3 regions of the Thauera sp. ZXT1-4 genome follow, and region 2 is predicted to be linked to each of the others. Evidence: riboswitches for the same ligand, from Rfam matches in the RefSeq annotation. Region 2 holds a riboswitch; each other region holds the start of a gene.
The links. A riboswitch is a leader RNA that binds a small molecule or an ion and turns the genes downstream of it on or off. The one in region 2 is predicted to bind cobalamin.
Positions count from the first base shown of each region.

Region 1: it holds a riboswitch for cobalamin, as region 2 does, so the genes downstream of both, bluB (5,6-dimethylbenzimidazole synthase) here and ACUH78_RS12815 (GNAT family N-acetyltransferase) in region 2, are expected to answer to the same signal.
Region 3: it holds a riboswitch for cobalamin, as region 2 does, so the genes downstream of both, ACUH78_RS04965 (TonB-dependent receptor domain-containing protein) here and ACUH78_RS12815 (GNAT family N-acetyltransferase) in region 2, are expected to answer to the same signal.

Region 1 covers NZ_JBQWSN020000013.1:45,496-52,911, reverse strand. The annotation lists gene rnr (ribonuclease R) at 1-2,511, shown strand, start outside; gene rlmB (23S rRNA (guanosine(2251)-2'-O)-methyltransferase RlmB) at 2,504-3,256, shown strand; cobalamin riboswitch at 3,384-3,577, shown strand; gene bluB (5,6-dimethylbenzimidazole synthase) at 3,627-4,454, shown strand; gene ACUH78_RS11645 (nitrate- and nitrite sensing domain-containing protein) at 4,532-5,875, shown strand; gene nirB (nitrite reductase large subunit NirB) at 6,298-7,416, shown strand, end outside.
Region 2 covers NZ_JBQWSN020000016.1:3,125-10,540, reverse strand. The annotation lists gene adh (aldehyde dehydrogenase) at 1-698, opposite strand, end outside; gene ACUH78_RS12820 (ketopantoate reductase family protein) at 989-1,930, shown strand; cobalamin riboswitch at 1,930-2,135, shown strand; gene ACUH78_RS12815 (GNAT family N-acetyltransferase) at 2,293-2,865, shown strand; gene ACUH78_RS12810 (ribonucleoside-diphosphate reductase subunit alpha) at 2,923-5,760, shown strand; gene ACUH78_RS12805 (ribonucleotide-diphosphate reductase subunit beta) at 5,757-6,935, shown strand; gene gabD (NADP-dependent succinate-semialdehyde dehydrogenase) at 7,012-7,416, opposite strand, start outside.
Region 3 covers NZ_JBQWSN020000004.1:73,914-81,329, reverse strand. The annotation lists gene ACUH78_RS04990 (mitochondrial fission ELM1 family protein) at 1-5, opposite strand, end outside; gene cobC (alpha-ribazole phosphatase family protein) at 19-597, opposite strand; gene ACUH78_RS04980 (adenosylcobinamide-GDP ribazoletransferase) at 606-1,385, opposite strand; gene cobT (nicotinate-nucleotide--dimethylbenzimidazole phosphoribosyltransferase) at 1,422-2,480, opposite strand; gene cobU (bifunctional adenosylcobinamide kinase/adenosylcobinamide-phosphate guanylyltransferase) at 2,588-3,136, opposite strand; cobalamin riboswitch at 3,228-3,463, shown strand; gene ACUH78_RS04965 (TonB-dependent receptor domain-containing protein) at 3,596-5,434, shown strand; gene ACUH78_RS04960 (FecCD family ABC transporter permease) at 5,486-6,472, shown strand; gene ACUH78_RS04955 (ABC transporter ATP-binding protein) at 6,469-7,278, shown strand.

The sequences.
Region 1 (7,416 bases), on a different contig from region 2:
CCGGGGCGCAGCCGCGCGGCGCGCAAGGCCGCCGCAGTACAGGCGAGCGCGATCCGCCTCGCGGACCCCTTCCACGCCCGCGAGGCGATGCAGTACGAGAACCCGCTCCCCAGCCGTGAGTACGTGTTGCAGGTTCTCACCGATCGCGGTGTTCCGATGCCGTTCTCGGAGCTCAGTGCCGCGCTCGATATCGCTCCCCATGAGCTGGAGCACTTCGATCGCCGACTGCGTGCGATGGAGCGCGACGGCCAGCTCATCCGCAACCGGCGTGATGCTTACCTGCTGCCTTCCAAGGCGGACCTGATCAAGGGCCGCGTCGAGGGGCACCCCGACGGTTTCGGCTTCGTGCGTCGCGATGACGGTGAGCCCGACATCTTCCTCGGCCCCAAGGAGATGCGCGAGGTACTCCATGGCGACCGCGTCATCGTGCGCATTTCCGGCACCGATCGGCGTGGCCGCCCCGAAGGCAAGCTGGTAGAAGTGCTGGAGCGCGCCAACACTCGCGTCGTCGGCCGCGTCATCAACGAGCACGGCGTAATGATCGTCGTGCCCGAGAATCGCCGCCTGGCGCAGGACATCCTGGTCGCCCCCGGTGGGCGCAAGAAGCCCGAGCCGGGCCAGATCGTCACCGTCGAGCTGGTCGAGCAGCCCACCAAGTACGCCCAGCCGATCGGCCGCATCGTCGAGGTGCTCGGCAACTATGCCGACCCCGGCATGGAGATCGAGATCGCGCTGCGCAAGCACGACCTGCCCTTCGAGTTCTCGTCCGAGGCCAAGGCGCAGACGCGCAAGCTGCCCGACGTTGTGCGCAAGAAGGACTGGGCCGGCCGCGAGGACCTCACCAAACTGCCGCTGGTGACCATCGACGGCGAGACCGCGAAGGACTTCGACGACGCGGTGTATTGCGAGCGCCAGGGCAAGGGCTACCGCCTGATCGTCGCGATTGCCGACGTCTCGCACTATGTGGACGCCGCCAGCGCGCTCGACAAGGACGCCTTCGACCGTGGCAACTCGGTGTACTTCCCGCGCCGCGTCATCCCGATGCTGCCCGAGAAGCTCTCGAACGGCCTGTGCTCGCTCAACCCCCAGGTCGAGCGCCTTGCGATGGTCGCTGACATGGCCATCTCGGCCACCGGCGAGATCAAGAACTACCGCTTCTACCCCGCAGTGATCTGGTCGCACGCGCGCCTGACCTACACCAAGGTCGCCGCCGCGCTGTACGAGCAGGATCCGGCGGTGCGCGCCGAACTCTCCGCGCTGCTGCCCCACCTCGAGAACCTCGACAAGCTCTTCCGCGTGCTGCTCAAGGCGCGCGCCAAGCGCGGCGCGATCGACTTCGAGACCACCGAAACCCGTATGATCTTCGACGATAACGGCAAGATCGCGCAGATCGTGCCCGAGGTGCGCAACGACGCCCACCGCCTCATCGAGGAGTGCATGCTCGCCGCCAACGTGTGTGCGTCCGACTTCCTCGCCACCCGCGAGCACCCGGCGCTGTACCGTGTCCACGACAGCCCCTCCGAGGACAAGCTCGCCAAGCTGCGCGAGTTCCTCAAGGAGTTCGGCCTCGGGCTGGGCGGCGGTGACGAGCCGCGCGCGAGTGATTTCGCGAAGCTGCTCGAGCAGGTCAAGGATCGCCCCGACGCCCAACTGCTGCAGACCGTGATGCTGCGCTCGTTGAAGCAGGCGATGTACAGCCCGGACAACGTCGGCCACTTCGGCCTCGCCTACGAGTCCTACACCCACTTCACCTCGCCGATCCGGCGCTATCCCGATCTGCTGATCCACCGCGGAATCAAGGCCGCGCTCGGCGGTGACCAGTACCGCCCGGGCGACTGGGAGCAGATCGGCCTGCACTGCTCGATGACCGAGCGCCGCGCCGACGAGGCCACCCGTGACGTGGTCGCCTTCCTCAAGTGCTACTTCATGCAGGACCGCGTCGGTGAGGAGTTCACCGGCAGCGTGTCGGCGGTCGTGCCCTTCGGCCTGTTCGTCGCGCTCGACGACATCTTCATCGAGGGCCTGCTGCACATCTCGGATCTCGGGAGCGACTACTTCCACTACGACGAGATGCGCCACGCGCTCATGGGCGAGCGCACCGGCAAGCAGTTCCGCCTCTCCGACCGGGTCAAGGTGCAGCTCGTACGGGTGGATATGGCGACCAACAAGATCGACTTCCGCCTCATTGAAGGGCAGCTGCCGGCCGAGCCGAAGGCGCCTGCGCAGCCCGTCGAAGTGCCAGCCGCGGCTGCGGCGCCGGCAGAGAGCAAGAAAGCGCGCAAGCCGCGCGCCGCCCGTGCGAAGAAGTCTGCCGGCGCGCCGCCCCTCGAGGTGAGCGCTGTCGTGTCGGAAGCCGCCGAGCCGAAGCCCCGCAAGGCGCGTACGAAGAAGTCCGCCGCCGAACCAGTCGCCGTAGCCGCAGCCGAAGCGCTAGAATCCGCGCCCGCAACCGCGGCTCCGGCACGACGCGTCCGCCGCAAGACCACCACCAAGGGCACCGACCGTGGCTAAAGCACCCGAGAACACTCCCACCAAGCTGATTTACGGCTTCCACGCGGTTTCTGCCAAGCTGCGCCACGCGCCCGAATCGGTGCTGGAGATCTACCTCTCCGGTGACCGCAAGGACGCGCGGGTGAAGAAGTTCATTGCCCAGGCCGAGGCTGCCGGTGCGCGCATCCTGCAGAGCGAGGGCGACAAGCTCGACGGCATGGTGGGCACCCGCCGCCACCAGGGCGTGGTCGCCAAGGTCGACGCCACCCGGCGCGAGATCAAGCTCGCCGATGTGCTCGACAGCCTGGACGAGAACGCGCTGATCCTGGTGCTCGACGGCGTGCAGGATCCGCACAACCTCGGCGCCTGCCTGCGCGTGGCCGACGCCGCCGGCGCGCACGCGGTGGTGGCGCCCAAGGACCGCGCGGTGGGCCTCAACGCCACCGCGATCAAGGTCGCCAGCGGCGCCGCCGATACCGTGCCCTACATCACCGTGACCAACCTTGCCCGCGCCCTGCGCGAGATGCAGGACGCCGGCGTGTGGGTCGTCGGTGCCGCAGGCGAAGCCGACCAGTCCATCTACGACATCGACCAGAAGGTGCCGGTGGCGTGGGTGCTCGGCGCCGAAGGCGACGGCCTGCGGCGCCTCACCCGCGACACCTGCGATGCGCTTGCCCGCATCCCCATGCACGGCAGCGTCGAAAGCCTCAACGTGTCGGTGGCAAGCGGGATCTGCCTGTTCGAGGCGCGCCGCCAGCGGGGCTGAAAGCGGCCGGGTGCTTTGACCGTTTGCTTGTCCGGTCCGCGCCCGGCATTCAGCGTGCGGGTGCTGCAGGAACGCACTGACCCAGCGCACGTCTTTTGCCGCGGCAGCCCGTTTGCGGCTAAGCTTGCGCCCCTGTTTGCTTCGAGGTGCCCGCGCGCTGCGCGGGAGAATCGGGAAGGTGGTGCAAACCCACCGCGCGCCCAGCGCCGTGAAGGGGATTGTCCGGGCAAGGTTCGCCCAGCCACTGGTCCGCAAGGACCGGGAAGGCGTCCGGATGAGTTGATCCGCAGCCGGAAGACCGGCCTCGAAGTGCACCCAGCAGCCGCCTGGTCGGTGGCTGTCCACTGCTCGACGACAAGGGGAATACTTCATGAGCAGCCCGACGCAGGCGCATGCCGCGCCGGCGCGTACCCACGCGCCCGCATTTACCCAAGAACCGGTCACGAACGACCTGGCCGGCAGCGCCGGCCCCGCGCGCTTCCAGGCCGATCCGCGCTTCGATGCGGCCGAGCGCGACGCGGTCTATCGCGCCATCCATACCCGCCGCGACGTGCGTGGCGAGTTCCTGCCCGATCCGATCCCCGACGAGGTGCTCGCGCGTGTGCTCGATGCCGCTCATCACGCGCCCTCGGTCGGCTTCATGCAGCCCTGGGATTTCATCGTGGTGCGCTCGCGCGCGGTGCGCGAGCAGATCCATGCTGACTTCCTTGCCGCGCACGCCGAGGCCGAACAGATGTTCGACGAAGGCAAGCGCGACACCTACCGCAACCTGAAGCTCGAAGGCATCCTGGAATCGCCGGTGAACATCTGCATCACCTGCGACCGCAGCCGCCATGGGCCGGTGGTGATCGGCCGCACCCACATCGGTGCGATGGACGTGTACAGCGCGGTGTGTGCGGTGCAGAACCTGTGGCTGGCCGCGCGTGCCGAGAACCTCGGCGTGGGCTGGGTCAGCATCCTGCACCCGCAGGCGCTGCGCGAGGCGCTGGGCATCCCGCGTGAGATCGTGCCGATCGCCTACCTGTGCATCGGTCACGTGAGCGCGTTCCACGCCCGGCCCGAACTCGAGGCTGCGGGCTGGTTGCCGCGCATGCCCTTGCCCGAGTTGCTGCATTTCGATGGCTGGCAGGGGCCCGCGGACGAGGCTGGCGAACAGCTCATCGAGCAGGTGCGGAAGCTGCCTCCTCACCCGCGCTGACGCTGGCTGCGCACGGCTCTTGCTTGGTTCTACCCCTGCGGCCTCGGCCGCAGAACAAGAACCCTCGGGAGCCCCGTATGAAATCGACCCTGGCCTTTCTCGTCGCTGCTCGTCGCAGCGAGATCCACGAGCTGGAACAGCTTGCGCGCAGCTGCGAGCTCGTCCAGCTCGTGGGCGAACTCGTGCACCGCCTGCAAGGCGAGCGCGGCGCCTCGAACCTTTTTCTGGCTTCCGCGGGCGTGCGCTTCGGTCCGGAGCGGAAAGAGCATGCCGAGGCAAGCCGCAGCGCGGAGGCGGCCGTGCGCGCCTGGCTGGGGCGGCCGGAGATCCGTGACGCCGTGCCAGGTTTCGCTGTGGCCGGCGGCGCTCGGCTGTTTACCCGTATCGCCCTTGCGCTGCACCGCGTCGACATGCTCCCCGATCTGCGCGAGGCGATCGTGCGCCAGCGCTGCTCAGTCGCCGAGGCGACAGCGCACTTCAGGCGGACCATCGCCGCCCTGCTGGCGCTGGTGTTCGAGGCGGCGGACGTGGCAGCCGATCCCGCGATTTCACGGCTGCTCGTGGCGCTGTTCAACCTCATGCAGGGCAAGGAACTCGCTGGCCAGGAGCGTGCGCTGGGCACTGCAGTGTTTGCTGCGAAGGCCGATCCGGCAGTGGATGGTCCCCCGCTGCTGTACCTGATCGAGGGCCAGGAGGCGTGCTTCCAGCGCTTCGAGGCCTTTTCTCCGGAGGATGTGCGGACGGCCTGGCGGGGCGTGCAGCAGGCGATGCCGCTCGTCGAACTGGAGCGCCTGCGCCGCAAGCTGCTTGCAGATGGGCAGGATGCTGCGGGCGTGCCCGAGCGGGCCCAGGACTGGTTTGCCTGCTGCTCGCTGCGCCTCGACCGCGTGCGGGAGGTCGAAGCGCTGCTTGGTGTGGCACTGAGGACGGAATGCCTGCGGCGCAGCGAGGCCCTGCAGGCAGATCCGGATGACCCGCAGCGGCTCGCATCTGCACTGGACGGACTGGACGGACTGGACGCCGCAGGGGCCACGCCCGGCGTGCGCATGGGTGAAGAAGGAGCGGAGGAAGGACGCGCCGGTGAGTTCGGCGGGCTGAATGGTGGGCTGGAGGGCGGGGCGGGCAGGCCCGCGGTGCCCGATCCGATGGGGCCGCGTCTGGCCGCTTCGATCGTCGACGTACTGCATGCGCAGTCGCGCCGGCTGCAGGCGATGACTGACGAACTCGCTGCCGTACGTGCGAGCCTGGAGGAGCGCAAGCTCGTCGAGCGCGCGAAGGGGGTGCTGATGCGCCACCAGGGGCTCGCCGAGGATGAGGCCTACCGCCTGCTGCGGCAGACGGCGATGAACCAGGGGCGCCGCATCGTCGAGGTTGCCGAGGCCGCGCTCGCGATGGAGGCATTTCTGCCGGGGCGGAGCTGAGGACAGCCTGCTGCGTTGCGATGGCTGGGCTCCCGCCGCGGCATTGCGTTGCGGGGCATGAGCCATGCGCGCCTGAGCTGCTGGTGCGGATTGCACCATCGGCGTGCATCGGGGTTCGACTGCTGCACTGCAGCAGTGCGGTCGAAGAGCTTGCGAGGCCGGACGTTCGTGCGAGCTGCAGCGCAGAAACCGGATCTATGCCCCGGATTCCGGGCCTGTCCCGCGGCCTGCCCGGCTTGGCATGTTTGATGCTTTGAAGTGTTCAGCAACCGGCCAAAGGCGGTCGGGCACCCGGCAGCGAGCGCTGCCCAGAACTTTCCAGCTTCAGGACAACGGCGTCCATTCCGCTACGGCCCAAAGGGCTGGGCGGAGTGGACGCCGTTTCCGTTTCGAACGTACTGGCCTTGTCGCGGAGAAGCACCATGAAGAAGATGAAACTCGTCCTTGTCGGCAACGGTATGGCTGGCGTGCGCACGATCGAAGAGCTGATCAAGCTCGCGCCCGACCTCTACGACATCACCGTGTTCGGTGCCGAGCCGCACGGCAACTACAACCGCATCCTGCTCTCGCCGGTGCTGGCCGGCGAGATGACCCTGCCCGAGATCATGCTCAACGATCTCGACTGGTACCGCGACAACGGCATCAAGCTGCATGCGGGCAGCACGGTGACGAAGATCGACCGGGTGAGGCGCAGGGTGGTCGCCGAAGCCAAGGACGGCAGCGTCACCGAGGCCGACTACGATCGGCTGCTGCTCGCTACCGGCTCCACGCCCTTCATCCCGCCCATCCCCGGCAACGATCTGCCTGGCGTGCTCGGTTATCGCGACATCGCCGATACCGAGGCGATGATCGAGGCCGCCGGCAAGTACCGCCACGCGGTCGTCATCGGTGCCGGCCTGCTCGGCCTGGAGGCCGCCAATGGACTGATGCTGCGTGGCATGGACGTGACCGTGGTGCACATCGGTGACTGGATCATGGAGCGCCAACTCGACAAGGTGGCAGCCGACATGCTGCAGGCCTCGCTCGAAGCCAAGGGCATGAAGTTCCTGCTCGCACGCCAGACCGAGGCGCTGCTGCCGGCGCGCAGCGCCCATGGCGACACCGGTGGCGAGGAGGGTGCCGGGGGTGCCGGGCGCGTGGGTTCGGTGCGCTTCAAGGACGGCATGGAGATCGCCGCCGACCTGGTGGTGGTCGCCGCAGGCATCCGGCCCAACTACGCGCTCGCCGAGTCGGCCGGCCTGTACTGCGGCAGCGGGCGGGTGCGTGGCATCCACGTCTCCGACACCCTGCAGACCGTCACCGACCCGCGCATCTACGCGGTCGGTGAGTGCGTGGCGCACCGTGGCGTCGCCTACGGCCTGGTGGCGCCGCTGTTCGAGCAGGGCAAGGTGTGCGCCAACCACCTCGCCAACCATGGCATTGGGCGCTACCTCGGCTCGGTGACCTCCACCAAGCTCAAAGTGACTGGCATCGACGTATTCTCGGCGGGCGACTTCAGTGGCGGCCCGGGCACCGAGGACATCGTGCTGCACGACAAGCTG
Region 2 (7,416 bases):
ATGCGCTTGCTGGTGGCGAGCGGCATGCCGGCCTCGCGGCCATAGCCGTTGACGATGTTGAGCACGCCCGGCGGCAGCAGGTCGGCGATCAGCTCCATCAGCACCAGGATCGAGATCGGGGTCGACTCGGCGGGCTTGAGCACCACGCAGTTACCCGCACCCAGAGCCGGCGCCAGCTTCCACGCCGCCATCAGGATCGGGAAGTTCCACGGGATGATCTGGCCGACCACGCCCAGCGGCTCGTGGATGTGATAGGCCATGGTGTTCTCGTCGATCTCCGAGATGCCGCCTTCCTGCGAGCGTAGGCAGCCGGCGAAGTAGCGGAAGTGGTCGACGGCGAGCGGGATGTCGGCGTTGAGCGTCTCGCGGATCGGCTTGCCGTTATCGACGGTCTCGGCGTAGGCGAGCAGTTCGAGGTTGGCCTCGAGGCGGTCGGCGATCTTGAGCAGGATGTTCGAGCGCGTGGTGGCGTCGGTCTTGCCCCAGGTCGGGAAGGCCGCGTGTGCGGCATCGAGCGCCAGCTCAATGTCCTCGGCCGTGGAGCGCGCGGCCTGGGTGTACTTCTGGCCGGAAACCGGGGTGACCACATCGAAATACTGCCCCTTGACCGGGGCCACCCATTTGCCACCGATGAAGTTGTCATAACGGCTTTTGAACTGAACCTTGGCGTCGGCCTGGCCGGGCATTGCGTACAGCATGATCTCGTCTCCTCGATTTTCTGGATGCACAGCAAGTCGCTGCATCTCACCTCCAGCAGGAGTCATGCCAGAATGCGAATGCGCCTGGATTCGGGCATTCCAGCCCCACAGCACATCCCATCGGCTGTTCCCATTGGGTGGAATGAACAGGTTGAGTTGCTCCAGATGCTCCATGGAGCAGCCATGCCGGAGCACCCATCCGATGTTTATGCGACATCGCGACCGCGAAGCCGTCTGGCACGCAACAGGCAGGGATCCACTTGAAATCCGAACCGCTCCGTACGTATCGAATGGACAGTAACCTCGAGGCGCCCCCTCGTGCCACACACCACAGCCTGGCCGACACGCGCTTCCCGGTTGCGATCATCGGCGCCGGCGCGCTGGGCCTGCACTTTGCTGCGCGGCTGCGCGCCGTCGTGCCGCTCGCCGTGATTGCGCGTAACGCACACCGGGTCGCAAGCCTCCGCACCGGCGTGCAAGTGGGCGAGCAAACACTCGCCCTGGAAGCCTTCGACGCTGCCCACCCCCCTGTCGCCGACTGGGTGATCGTGCTGGTGAAGGCCGCCGACACAGCGGCAGCCGCGGAAGTCGCCTCACGCATGCGACCCATCGGCGTGCTGTCCTTGCAGAACGGGATCACCGTGGACATGCTGCGCGGGCATTGCCACGCACAACACGTGGATCAGGGCATCACAACCGAGGGCGCGTGGCGCGACGGCAACCGGGTGCAGCCCTCAGGCGCAGGCGAAACCCTGCTGCCGCCCGGGTTCGAGCCGCTCGCGCGGATGCTGGAGGACGCGGGTCTCGAGGCTCGCATCGAGCCGGAAATCACCGCCGCGCGGCTGGCGAAGCTGCTGGTGAACGTCGCCATCAACCCGCTCGCGGCGCTGTTCCGCGTACCCAACGGCGCCCTGCTCGAGCCGCCGCACCGCGTACTGCTCGACGCCCTGGTGCGCGAGGCACTGCCGGTACTGCGCGCCAACGGCCTCGAGCTCGACGAAGCGGCCGCGCTCGCGCGGGTGCATGGCGTTGCCCGCGCCACCGCCGCCAACCGCGCCAGCATGCTGCAGGACGTCCTCGCCGGCCGCCACACCGAGATCGACGCCATCACCGGCGCCCTGCTATCCATGGCCGAGGCGGCCGGGCTCGAAGTTCCGACACATCGCGCGGTGCATACCCTGGTGCGCGCGATCGAACGCGGCGCGTTTGACAGCGCCGGGGGCCAGGGCTAACCTCCGCCCCTGTTCATGGTTGTCCGCCGTCATCGGCGGACATGAAAAGGGAATCCGGTGCCGCGCCCAGCGCGAACCCCGGAGCTGCCCCCGCAACTGTAATCGGCGAGTCCTGCGCCCTCTCTGCCACTGGAAATCTTCCGGGAAGGCTGGCGCAAGACGACGACCCGTGAGCCAGGAGACCTGCCATGCACATCACCTTCAACAGTTTGGGGCGGGGTGTCCCTGACAAGAGGCATGGCTCACACCATTTCACTTGCTCGCTTTCCTGATGGCACGGCAGCACCGCATGGCATTGCCATGCGCGTGACGCATCACGCCCGTGCGTCGGAGATCCGCCCTGCCCGCACCGGATCTCCGCCATGTCCACCGCCGACCGCCCCGCTGCAACGCTGACACCGCCGACCGATTCCACGGGCGCCGTTCTGAGGCCGATGTTCCGCTTCGGCCCCGCCGACGCCCCCCGCATCCTCGAACACCTTCTTGCGCTGGATGCCGATGACCGCCTGCTGCGCTTCAGCCACGGCATCCGCGACGAAGGCATCGCCGCCTACGTCGCCACGCTCGATTTCGCACGCGACCATGTGCATGGTCTGGGCACCGCACAAGGCGACATCGTCGCCCTCGCCCATGTCGCGGTGCGCGATGGGGAGGTCGACTTCGGGCTCAGCGTCACCGCAACTCATCGCCAGCGCGGACTGGGCCGAGCACTGTTCAACCACGTCATTGCACTGGCCCGCCTGCACGGCGCAGGCCGGATCGTGTGTCACAGCGTCAGCCCGGCGGTACTCCACATGGCTGCCGCCAGCGGCTTCCGTCGGCCTGGCGGCAGCCACACCGCCCCCCTGACGCTGGATCTGCGGGCCGAGTCCCACGCCGGCGACGACGCCCATCCTTGCCCGGCCCCCAGCGCAGTCAGCCTCGCGGCCGCCTGAAGCTCGCCTTCCCTCAGAAACCCGTTTCATCCGCACTCACCCAGACGAGGACCACCCGTGGACCGACTTCCCGCCGAAGCACTTGATAGCGCCATGCAACTCGCCGCTTTCCAGATCATCCGCCGCAATGGCGCCGTCGTTGCCTTCGATCCGAACAAGATCGCCGTCGCCATGACCAAGGCCTTTCTCGCCGTCGAGGGCCGCCAGGGCGCGGCGTCCTCACGCGTACGCGACATCGTGGCCCGACTCACCGATACCGTGGTCGGCGCCCTCACCCGTCGCCTGCCCGACGGCGGCATGCTGCACATCGAGGACATCCAGGACCAGGTCGAGCTGGCGCTGATGCGCTCGGGCGAGCACGACGTCGCGCGCGCCTACGTGCTCTACCGCGAACGCCGCGCTGCCGAACGCGCCGCGCAGAAGGACGCCGAAGCGCAGGCGGGCGGCGCCGGCCCCGTGCTGCACGTCGTCGATGGCGAAGCGCGCCGCCCGCTCGACCGCGCCGCCCTGCTCGCCGTGTGCCGCGAGGCCTGCGAAGGGCTGGACGGCGTGTCCGCCGACACCGTGCTCGAACACGCCCTGCACAACCTCTACGACGGCGTGCCGATTGCCGCCGTGCGCCAAGCGCTGGTGCTCGCTGCACGCACGCTGATCGAGCGCGAGCCGGACTACGGCCGTGTCGCCGCCCGCCTGCTGCTGTCGGCGATCCGCGTCGAAGTGCTCGGGCACGAGGCCTCGCAGGCCGACATGGCCGACCCCGATCAGGGTTATGCCGCCTGCCTGCCCGCCTTCATCCGCCGTGGCATCGAGGCGGAGCTGCTCGATCCCCGGCTGGCCGACTTCGACCTCGCCCGCCTGGCGGCGGCGATCCGGCCCGAGCGCGACCTGCAGTTCGACTACCTCGGCCTGCAGACGCTGTACGACCGCTACTTCCTGCATGTCGACGACCGCCGCATCGAGCTTCCGCAGACCTTCTTCATGCGGGTGGCGATGGGCCTGGCGATCAACGAGATCGACCGCGAGGCACAGGCCATCGCGTTCTACGAGCTGCTGTCGAGCTTCGACTTCATGAGCAGCACGCCGACGCTGTTCAACAGCGGCACCCGCCATTCGCAGCTGTCGTCCTGCTACCTGACGACGGTGGCCGACAGCCTGGAAGACATCTACCAGTCGATCAAGGAAAACGCCCTGCTGCAGAAGTTTGCCGGCGGTCTGGGCAACGACTGGACGCCGGTGCGTGCGCTCGGCAGCCGCATCAAGGGCACCAACGGCCAGAGCCAGGGCGTGATCCCCTTCCTCAAGGTGGTCAACGACACCGCGGTGGCGGTGAACCAGGGCGGCAAGCGCAAGGGCGCGGTGTGCGCCTATCTCGAAACCTGGCACCTCGACATCGAGGAATTCCTCGAACTGCGCAAGAACACCGGCGACGAGCGCCGCCGCACGCACGACATGAACACCGCGAACTGGATTCCCGACTTGTTCATGAAGCGCGTGCTGGAGAACGCCGAATGGACCCTGTTCTCGCCGGTCGACGTGCCCGACCTGCACGAGCGCTACGGCCAGGACTTCGAGACGGCCTACCGCGCGTATGAGGAAAAGGCCGAGCGCGGCGAGATCCGCCTCTTCAAGCGCCTGCCCGCCATCCAGCTGTGGCGCAAGATGCTGACCATGCTGTTCGAGACCGGGCATCCATGGATCACCTTCAAGGACGCCTGCAACCTGCGCTCGCCGCAGCAGCACGTGGGCGTGGTGCATGGCTCCAACCTGTGCACCGAGATCACGCTCAACACCGCGGCCGACGAGACCGCGGTATGCAACCTCGGCTCGGTGAACCTGCCAGCCCATCTGGTGCGCGACGGCGATGGCCGCTGGGCGCTCGACCACAACAAGCTGCAGCGTACTGTGCGCGTCGCGATGCGCCTGCTCGACAACGTCATCGACCTCAACTACTACGCCACGCCCAAGGCGCGCGCCGCCAACCTGCGTCACCGCCCGGTGGGCCTGGGCATCATGGGCTTTGCCGACGCCTTGCATTTGATGGGCCTGGCCTACGCATCGGACGCCGCGATCGAGTTTGCCGACCGCTCGATGGAAGCCGTGTGCCACGCCGCCTACTGGGCCTCGACCGAGCTGGCCGAGGCACGCGGGCCATATTCCAGCTTCCGCGGCAGCCTGTGGGACCGGGGCATCCTGCCGCAGGACAGCCTCGCGCTGCTGGCCGAGGGCCGTGGCCGCAGCAGTAGAGGGAATAACGAAGGCGGCGGCGCCCTGCTCGAAGTCGACCGCTCGTCCGCGCTCGACTGGGGGCCGCTGCGCGAGCGCATCGCCCGCCATGGCATGCGCAACTCGAACTGCGTCGCCATCGCACCGACCGCGACCATCTCCAACATCGTCGGCGTGTCCGCCTCGATCGAGCCGGACTACCAGAACCTGTACGTCAAATCCAACCTGTCGGGCGAGTTCACCGTGGTCAACGCGCATCTCGTGCGCGAACTGAAGGCACTCGGCCTGTGGGACGAAGTGATGGTGGCCGACCTTAAATACTTCGACGGCTCGCTCGCCCCGATCGAGCGCATTCCCGCCGAACTCAAGGCGCGTTACGCCACCGCCTTCGAAATCGAGCCGCACTGGTTGGTGGAAGCCGCCTCGCGCCGGCAGAAGTGGATCGACCAGGCGCAGTCGCTGAATCTCTACGTCGCCGCCGCGTCGGGCCGCAAGCTCGACGAGCTCTACCGCCTGGCCTGGCTGCGCGGGCTCAAGACCACCTACTACCTGCGCACCCTGGGCGCCACCGCCATGGAGAAGACCGGCACCAACACGCCGGCCACCGCCAGCGCCGACCCGGCGCCCAAGACCTGCTCCATTCTCGACCCCGACTGCGAGGCCTGCCAATGACCGCCTTCTTCGACGACTGGGACACGCCGGTTCGCCCTCGGGCAGCCACTGCTCCAGCCGCTACGCCAGCCTCCCGCCAGGCAGACTCCCCGGCGTCCACGGTGACGCCCACGGCACCGGCATTCCGCCCCGACGCGGCCCTGTCCGCCACCGATGCCCAGCCGGGCGCGCTGGCGCCGGTGCGTGCTGCCGACAAGCGCATCGTCAATGGCCAGGGTGACATCAACCAGCTCGCGCCCTTCAAGTACCCCTGGGCGTGGGAGTTCTTCCTCAACGCCAACAAGAACCACTGGACGCCGCTGGAAATCTCCATGGCGCAGGACGTTCACGACTACCACCATCGCCTGACGCCGGCCGAGCGCCATGTGTTCGAGAACGTGCTGTCCTATCTGACCACCTCGGACATCCTCGCCATGCGCAACATCGGCCTGGCGGTGATGGAGAAGATGACAGCGCCCGAACTGCAGATCTACCAGGCCCGCCAGGTGTATGAGGAAGCCCTGCATACCTGGACCTATCAGCACTGCATCGAAAGCCTGGGCCTGGACCAGCAGGAGATCTACAACCGCTACCGCGTCGTGCCCGAGATCCACGGCAAGATCGCGCTCGCCAACCGCCGCCTCGAGCGCGTGATGCGGGCCGACTTCGACCTCACCGACCGCGACAACCTGCACGAATTCGCGCTCTCCTACCTCTTCTTCGCGGCCATCTTCGAGGGCTGCTGGTTCTACAACGGCTTCACGCCCATCTTCGCGCTGCAGCGGCGCGGGCTGATGAAGGGCACGGCCGAGCAGTTGCAGTACATCATGCGCGACGAGGTGCTGCACTGCGCCTTCGGCATCCGCACCGTGCGCACGCTCATCGCCGAGGAAAACCTGCAGCTCGATCCCGCGGCGCTCGCCCGCCTGTGGGAGGAGGCCGAGGCCGCCGAAACCGCCTACGCCGGCTATCTGCTGCGCGAGCCCATCCTCGGCTACTCGGCCGCGCAGCACATGGGCCAGTTCCGCTACATCGCCAACCGCCGCGCCCGCCAGCTCGGGCTGGCCGAGCCCTACCCCGGCGCGGAAAACGTGCTGCCCTGGCTGGACGAGCAGGCCAACCTGCGCAAGGAGAAGAACTTCTTCGAGACGCGGGTCACGGAGTATCAGACCGGCGGCGCGCTGAGCTGGGAGTGAGCACAGGCGGACGGGGTGGCGCCTGCAGCGCCCCCCGCCACCACCGCGCAGCCTTCGCGCCGAGATCAGCCAGCGATTAGCGGATCCCGCCCATGCACAGGTACTTGATCTCGACGAAGTCGTCGATGCCGTACTTCGAGCCCTCGCGCCCGACGCCGGAGGCCTTGACGCCGCCGAAGGGCGCGACCTCGGTGGAGATGAGGCCTTCGTTGATGCCGACGATGCCGTACTCCAGCCCTTCGGCCACGCGCCACACGCGGGCGATGTCGCGCGCGTAGAAATAGGCGGCGAGACCGAACTCGGTGTCGTTGGCCATGCGGATCGCTTCCTCTTCTGTATGGAAGCGGAACAGCGGCGCCACCGGGCCGAAGATCTCCTCCCGCGCCACGCGCATCGCAGGGGTGACACCGGTGACGATGGTGGGCTCGAAGAAGGTGCCGCCGAGCGCATGGCGCTTGCCACCGCAGGCGATCTGCGCGCC
Region 3 (7,416 bases), on a different contig from region 2:
GTCATCGGGGCTTCACCTTCATCCGCGGTTGAACCACTTCAACACCACGCCCCAGCTTTCCATGTCGATGCGTGTCACCTGTCCGCAGCCGAAGTCCAGTCCCAGCCAGCGCTCGGGCGGCAGGCCGAGGAGGTGGCCCGCGATGACGCGCAGCGGGCCGCCGTGGGCTATGACGACGAGGTGTTCGGGCGCCGTGCCTGGAAATACCCTATTTCCAGATTCTTGCCTGATCTCGTCCAGCCATTGCAGCACGCGTGCCGCCATCTCACGCGGCGACTCGCCGCCTGGCGCGCGAAAGCCGAGCGGGTCGGCGGCCCAGGCGTCGATGGCGCTGCCGATGTCGGCAAAGCTGCGGCCTTCCCACTCGCCGAAATGAATCTCCTTGAGCCGGTCGTCGAGGTGCGGCGTTCCAAGTGCCTCCGCGAGCAGGCGCGCACGCGCGAGCGGGCTGGCGTGCAGCGCGAAGCTTTCCGGCAGCAGCGGCCGCAGGCGGGCGGCGACCTCGGCAGGGCATTCGGCCAGGCCCAGATCGGTCTGCCCGTAGCAGGTGCCGGGCTCGACAGCGGGGCGGGGGTGGCGGATGAGGTGAAGTTGCATGCGCGGTTTCAGGTGGCCAAGGGGGTGCCGATGGCGGTGAGCACCCCGATATAGCACGCCAGCTCCGCCGCCTGCTGCACCGCGCCGAGCAGGTCGCCGGTGTGGCCGCCCAGGCGGCGCTGGAAGAGGCGGGCGAGCCAGAGCGTGACCAGTGCGGCGAGGATCAGCGACCCGGCCGCGGGCGCGAGGCCGAGCCCTGCCAGGGGCAGCAGGCCGAAGACCGTTGCGAATGCCAACTCGGCGCGCGGCAGCCGCTTCGCCACGGTCCGCGCCTTGGCACTGTCGTCCTCACGTGCGTAGGGCAGGGCGTGCAGCACGCCGACCGCGGCCAGGCGCGACAGCGCGTGCGCGGCGATCAACGCGGCGGCGGCTGTCGTGGGCGAGATGGCAGCGAGCTCGATCAGTGCTGCGGCCTTGGCCAGCAGCATCAGCACGATGGCGATGGCGCCGTAGCTGCCGATGCGCGAGTCCTTCATGATCGCGAGGATCTGTGCCTTCTCCCAGCCGCCACCGAGGCCGTCACAGGCGTCGGCAAAGCCGTCTTCATGCAGGGCACCGGTCAGGCGAACAGTGAGCGCCATCGAAAGAATGACCGCGAGGCTCGCCGGCAACAGAGAGGCGAGCACGAGCAGCGCTGCGGCGCCGGCGCATCCCACCACCCAGCCCACCAGCGGCAGCCATGCGGCGGCGTGCGCGAGCCGTTCCGGCACCCATTCCACCCAGGCGGGCACGGGTAGCCGGGTGAAATAGCCCAGCGCGGTGAAGAAGCGGGCGAGCTGCTCGCGCATGGCCGCGTTCCGGGGGCGTGAAAACCGTTTTCGCGCTTAGGTCGCCGGGCCCTGGTCGCTCACCCCGGCTGACTCGAAGCTCGCCATGTCGTTGAGGAAGTTGACCGCGGCCTGCACCAGCGGCAGGGCGAGAGCGGCGCCCGTGCCTTCGCCGAGGCGCAGGTCGAGCTCCATCAGCGGTTGGGCGTCGAGATAGTCGAGCTGCACGCGGTGCCCCGGCTCCTGCGAGCGGTGGCCGAATATGCAGTAAGACAGCACGTTGCAGGCGATGGCATGTGCAGCCAGCAGGGCGGAGGTGACGATGAACCCATCAACCAGGATCAGCATCCGCCTTTCCGCTGCACCGAGCATTGCACCGGCCATCATCGCAATCTCGAAGCCGCCGTACTGGGCCAGCACCTCCAGCCCGTCGTGGTGTCGGCCGCCGCGTTCGAGCGCCCGCGACAGCAACTGGCGCTTGCGGATCAGCCCGGCGTCGTCCAGCCCGGTGCCGCGCCCGGTCACGCTGTACAGATCGCCGTCGCGGGCCGCGCCCACCAGGCAGTGGGTGATCAGCGAGGCCGAGGCCGTGTTGCCGATGCCCATCTCGCCGAAGGCGACACAGTTGCAGCCGTTGTCCGCCAGCGCATGGGCGAGTTCACGGCCGCGCTGCAGGGCGGCGTCGCGCTGGCCGGGCGTCATTGCCGGCTGTTCGATGTAGTTCGCGGTGCCCGGCGCGATCTTCGCGTCGATCAGTCCGGTGCGTTTGCCGAAATCGTGATTCACCCCGGCATCGACCACGGCGAGCCCCCAGCCCATCTGCTTGCTGAACACGTTGATCGCGGCGCCGCCGGCGAGAAAGTTCTCTACCATCTGCCAGGTGACGTCCTGCGGAAAGGCCGATACGCCCGCCTTGGCCGCGCCATGGTCCCCGGCGAATACCACCATGTGCGGCTGGCGGATCTCGGGTGTGAGCGTCTGCTGGATGAGGCCGATCTGGTGTGCGAGCGGCTCCAGGCGCCCGAGCGCGCCGAGCGGCTTGGTCTTGCGGTCGATCTTGTGTTGCAGCGCGGCGGACAGCAGCGGGTCGGGCGGAACGATGGTGAAAGGTTTCATGGTGACAAGCTTGGTCGGTTGGACGAGATGTTCATCGTGGACGGGGGCTACGCAGCCGCATGGAGTGCAGCACACGCGGCCGTCCTGGATGTCGTGCGGCTCGCAGTTTAGCCCTGCTTCAGCACCAGCGGCAGTCCAGCGGCGACGAAGACAACCCGTTTGCATAGGGTGGCCACTGCCTGGTTGAGCCGTCCGGCCTCGTCGCGAAACAGCCTGCCAAGCTGGGTTTCGGGCACCAGCCCCAGCCCAACCTCGTTGGCGACGAGGAGAATTCGGCCGGGCAATGCGGGCAAGGTGGCGAGCAGTCTCTCGCGCTCGCGGCGAAAGCGCGGCAGTTCGTCGGCGGCGGCTCCGGGGGGCAGGTGCCCGGCGTCGATCAGCAGGTTGGTGACCCACAGCGTCAGGCAGTCCACCACCAGACAGCGATCGGGTGCGGCTTCGCGGCGCAGTGCATCGGCCAGCGCCACGGGCGCCTCCACCGTACGCCAGCCCGCGGGGCGGTCGGCCTGGTGGCGGCGGATGCGCGCGGCCATTTCGTCGTCGAGGGCTTCGGCGGTGGCGATCACCGTCACCGCAAGTCCGGATCCGGCTGCGCGCCGTTCGGCTTCCCGGCTCTTGCCGGAGCGTGCGCCGCCGAGGATGAGTTCACATGTCATTGTCGTGGTTTGGTCTTCCGCTCGTCGTGCGGATTCTTTTTGCAGTGCACGATACCGCCTCGTACGGTATCATCCGCCCCCACTGCCCCGAAAGGGGCAACGCGTTATCGGTGCCCGCGGGCGTATCTCGCCCAGGGTTAAACGGGAAACAGGTGCGCGGCCCTTCGCAAACGAGGCCGCAATGCCTGTGCTGCCCCCGCAACGGTAAGTGCGCGCAAGGTGTGTCCTGCAGCCACTGGGAACATTCCCGGGAAGGCGACTCACCCGTCCGGCCATCAGGCCGGCACAGCGCACGAGCCCGGAGACCGGCCGGAACGCGGAATGGCGGATGTGCCGCGGGGTGGCGGCGACGGGCGCGGTTTGTCTTGCTCTCTTCGGTTCTACCTGCCTCGTGGTGCGTCCATGTGAAGTTGCCATGGCGTGCGGGGACGCGCGGTGTGGCGAAGGGAGAGCCCTACGATGAATATCCGCTTCTCCGCGCTCGCTTCGGTGGGCGCGCTGTGCTGTTTCACCCTGCCGGCCGTTCATGCCGCCGATGCCCAGTTGGGCCATGTGGTCGTCACGGCCACCCGTCAGCCGGTCAGTGCAGATGCCGCGCTCGCGAGCGTCGACGTGATCGAACGTGACGAGATTGCCCGTGCCGGTCATTCGAGCCTGCTCGGCCTGCTGGCGTCGCGGCCGGGGGTGCAGATGGCACGCAATGGCGGCCCTGGATCGAGCGGAAGCGTCTATATTCGCGGCGCCAACGCCGGGCATACGCTGTTGCTTGTGGACGGTGTCCGCATCGGCTCGGCGACCAGCGGCTCGCCGGTGCTGGAAACCATCCCGCTCGAGATCGTTGAGCGCATCGAGATCCTGCGCGGCCCCGGCAGCGCACTTTATGGTGCGGATGCGCTGGGCGGCGTGATCCAGGTGTTCACCCGCAAGGGCAAGGAGGGCTTCCACCCCTCGGTGCGCGTGGGTGCCGGCAGCGACGGCGCACGTGAAGCCAGCGCCACGCTGGCTGGCGGTGCGGGTGTCCTGCGCTATAGCGTGACCGCTGGGCATGAGCGCAGCGACGGCTTCAATGCGCGCACGCCGGTGCTTTCCGTGAACGACCGCGACGACGACGGTTTCCGCGAGGATTACCTCAGCGCTTCGCTGGCGCTGGACCTGGGCGGCAACGACGAAATCGGTGCCAATGTGCTGTATTCCGACATGCGCAACTGGTACGACGCAGCCCAGCCCTTCGATTCCTATCTGGACAAGCGCACGGAATCCTATGGCATGTATCTGCGCAAGCAGCATTCGTCCGATTGGGTCAGCACCCTGCGTTTCGGCCATGGCGTCGATGCGCTCGAGAACCAGTCGAATGCCGGCGCGCGTTCCCGCTTCGACACGACACAGCGTCAATTGAGCTGGCAGCACGATATTGCGCTCGGTGGCGGCTCCTTGATGGCGGCCTACGAGTTCCTGCAGCAGCGCGTGCAGACGACGACCCACTACGAGAGGACCCGGCGCCATATGAACGCCTTCCTGCTCGGCTGGGGCGGCGAGTTCGATCGCCACCGCGTGCAACTCAATGCACGTCACGACCGAAATTCCCAGTTCGGCAGCAAGACCACCGGAACAGCGGCCTACGGCTACGAGATCACGCCGGAGTGGCGCGTCCATGCAAGCATCGGCAATGCGTTCAAGGCGCCGACCTTCAATGATCTCTATTACCCCGTAGAGTGCTATCCGATGTGGGGCTGCTTCGGTGGGAATCCGGCGCTCAAGCCGGAGGAGGCGCTCAATCGCGAGATCGGTGTGGCCTGGGAGCGCAATGACCTCAGCCTGGGGCTGACCTATTTCAACAATCGCATCCGAAACCTGATCGATTGGAGCAGCGGTGTGGCGGCGAACGTCGGCCGGGCAGACATCGAGGGGGTGGAAGCGAGCCTGGGTGCCATGCTCGGGAAGTATCGCGTGCGTGCCAGCGTCGACCTGCTCGATGCGGAGGATCGGCAAACCGGCGACGAGCTCGGCCGTCGCGCGCGCATCAGCGGTGCGCTTGCGCTGGAAAGGCTTGCAGGCGCATGGACCTGGGGCGTGGAGTGGAATGGGAAAGGGCAGCGTTATGATCGGGTGCCCAATGCCCCTGCCGGTCGCCTGGGGGGCTATGGCCTGGTCGATGCGTACGTGCACTACGCCGTGGCGCCTGACTGGAGTGTGGAAGTTCGCGCCAACAACCTGCTCGACAAGGACTACGAACTTGCCAAGGGGTACGGAACACAGGGCCGGAGCGTCTTTGTGGCACTGCGCTACGCCATGCACTGATCGCCGATGCCTGCAATCGCGCTACGTGGGGAGTCGCGCGTGAGTCCAGCCATGCGCCGCACGCGATCGCCGCTGGCGATCACCGTGGTCCTGCTGCTGGCGGGGGCGCTTGCGCTGCTCCTGGCGCTCGTCGCCGGGGGGCTGCCGGTGGGGACAGCCGACGTACTGGGTGCGCTTACCGGCGCGGACGGTATGAATGCGACCGTGATCCGCGAACTCCGCCTCCCCCGCGCCCTTGCTGCCTTCGCCTGCGGTGGCCTGCTCGCCACCGCGGGTGCCCTCATGCAGGTCTTGTTGCGCAACCCGCTGGCCGACCCCTACATCCTCGGCATTTCGGGCGGCGCGGCGGTGGGTGCGCTGGGGGCGATCACGCTCGGGGCGGCTGCGTTCTGGGTGGACGCCTCCGCCTTCGTCGGCGCGCTCACCGCGATGCTCGTGGTCTTCGGTCTGGCACACGGTGACGGCAGCTGGACGCAGACGCGGCTGTTGCTGACAGGCGTCATCGTCGCGGCTGGCTGTGGCGCCGCGGTCTCGCTGATGCTTGCGCTCGCGCCTGACACACGCGTGATGTCCATGCTGTTCTGGATGATGGGCGATGCGAGCGCAGCAGCGCGGCCGTGGCCGGCGCTGCTGGTGCTGGCGCTGGCGCTGGTGGTCGTGTTGCCGTTTGCGCGCGACCTCAACGTGCTCGCCCGCGGTGAACTCTCCGCGCGGGCGCTGGGCGTACAGGTGGGGCATCTGCGCATCGCGCTGTACGTGCTCGCTTCGCTGCTGACTGCGACCGCGGTGACGCTGGTCGGCTCGGTGGGCTTCGTCGGCCTGATCGTGCCGCACCTGGTGCGGCTCGCGCTGGGCAACGACCAGCGTGTGCTGATCCCCGCTGCGGCGCTCGCGGGGGGCACCCTGCTGACCCTGGCCGACACCGCTGCGCGCACCGTGATGGCACCGCAGCAGTTGCCGGTGGGCGTGCTCACCGCGCTGATCGGCGTGCCGGTCTTCCTGTTCCTGCTCTCGCGCAGCCCGCGCAGCACACGATGAACGCTGCCCGTCGCCCCCTGCCGGAGGATGCGGCTCCGCTGCTCGAGGCCGAACGCCTCGCGCTCAAGGTGGGCGAGCGATGGCTATGCTGCGAGTTCAGCCTCAGCCTGGCCGCGGGTGAATGCCTGGTGCTGCTCGGCCCCAACGGCGCTGGCAAGACCACGCTGCTGCACACGCTGGCCGGGCTGCGCGAACCCACGGTGGGCGAGGTGCGCATCGGCGGCCTGCCCTACGCCGCCTGGCCGACGCTGGAGGCGGCACGTTTTCGCGGCCTGCTCGCCCAGCAGCAACCCGACCCTTTTGCCGCGGGTGTGCTCGAGACCGTACTCGTTGGGCGCCATCCTCACCTTGGGCGCTGGGGCTGGGAGGGGCCGCAGGATGTGGCGATCGCGCGCAGGGCGCTGGAGGCGGTGGAACTGACGGGCTTCGAGCAGCGGGACGTGCAGACGCTGTCCGGTGGCGAGCGCCAGCGTGTGGCGATCGCCACCCTGCTCACGCAGGCGCCGCGCCTGTTCCTGCTCGACGAGCCGCTCAATCACCTCGATCTGCATCACCAGATTGCCACACTCGAACTCTTCCAGCGTCTGGTGCGCGAGCAGGGCGCCGGGCGCGGCAGTGTGCTGGTGCTGCACGACATCAACCTCGCCGCACGCTACGCCGACCACATCATCCTGCTCGACGGCCGCGGGGGGGTGATCGCCGGCGATCGCGACACCGTGCTGCGTGCCGACCTGCTCGGCCAGGCCTTCGGCCACCCGCTGCGGCGGATCGAGCACGCGGGGCGGGCGGTATTTTTGCCGGATTGAGCGCAGGCGCTGGCCCAGAACCCCGATCGGTATTCCCGATCTTCCATGTTTATCGACCATACCGACAACGACCCGGCCAGATGCTTTGCGACCCGCTCGCGGCGTGTCCGTCGTTGCTGCCGGGCTCACCGACTACGA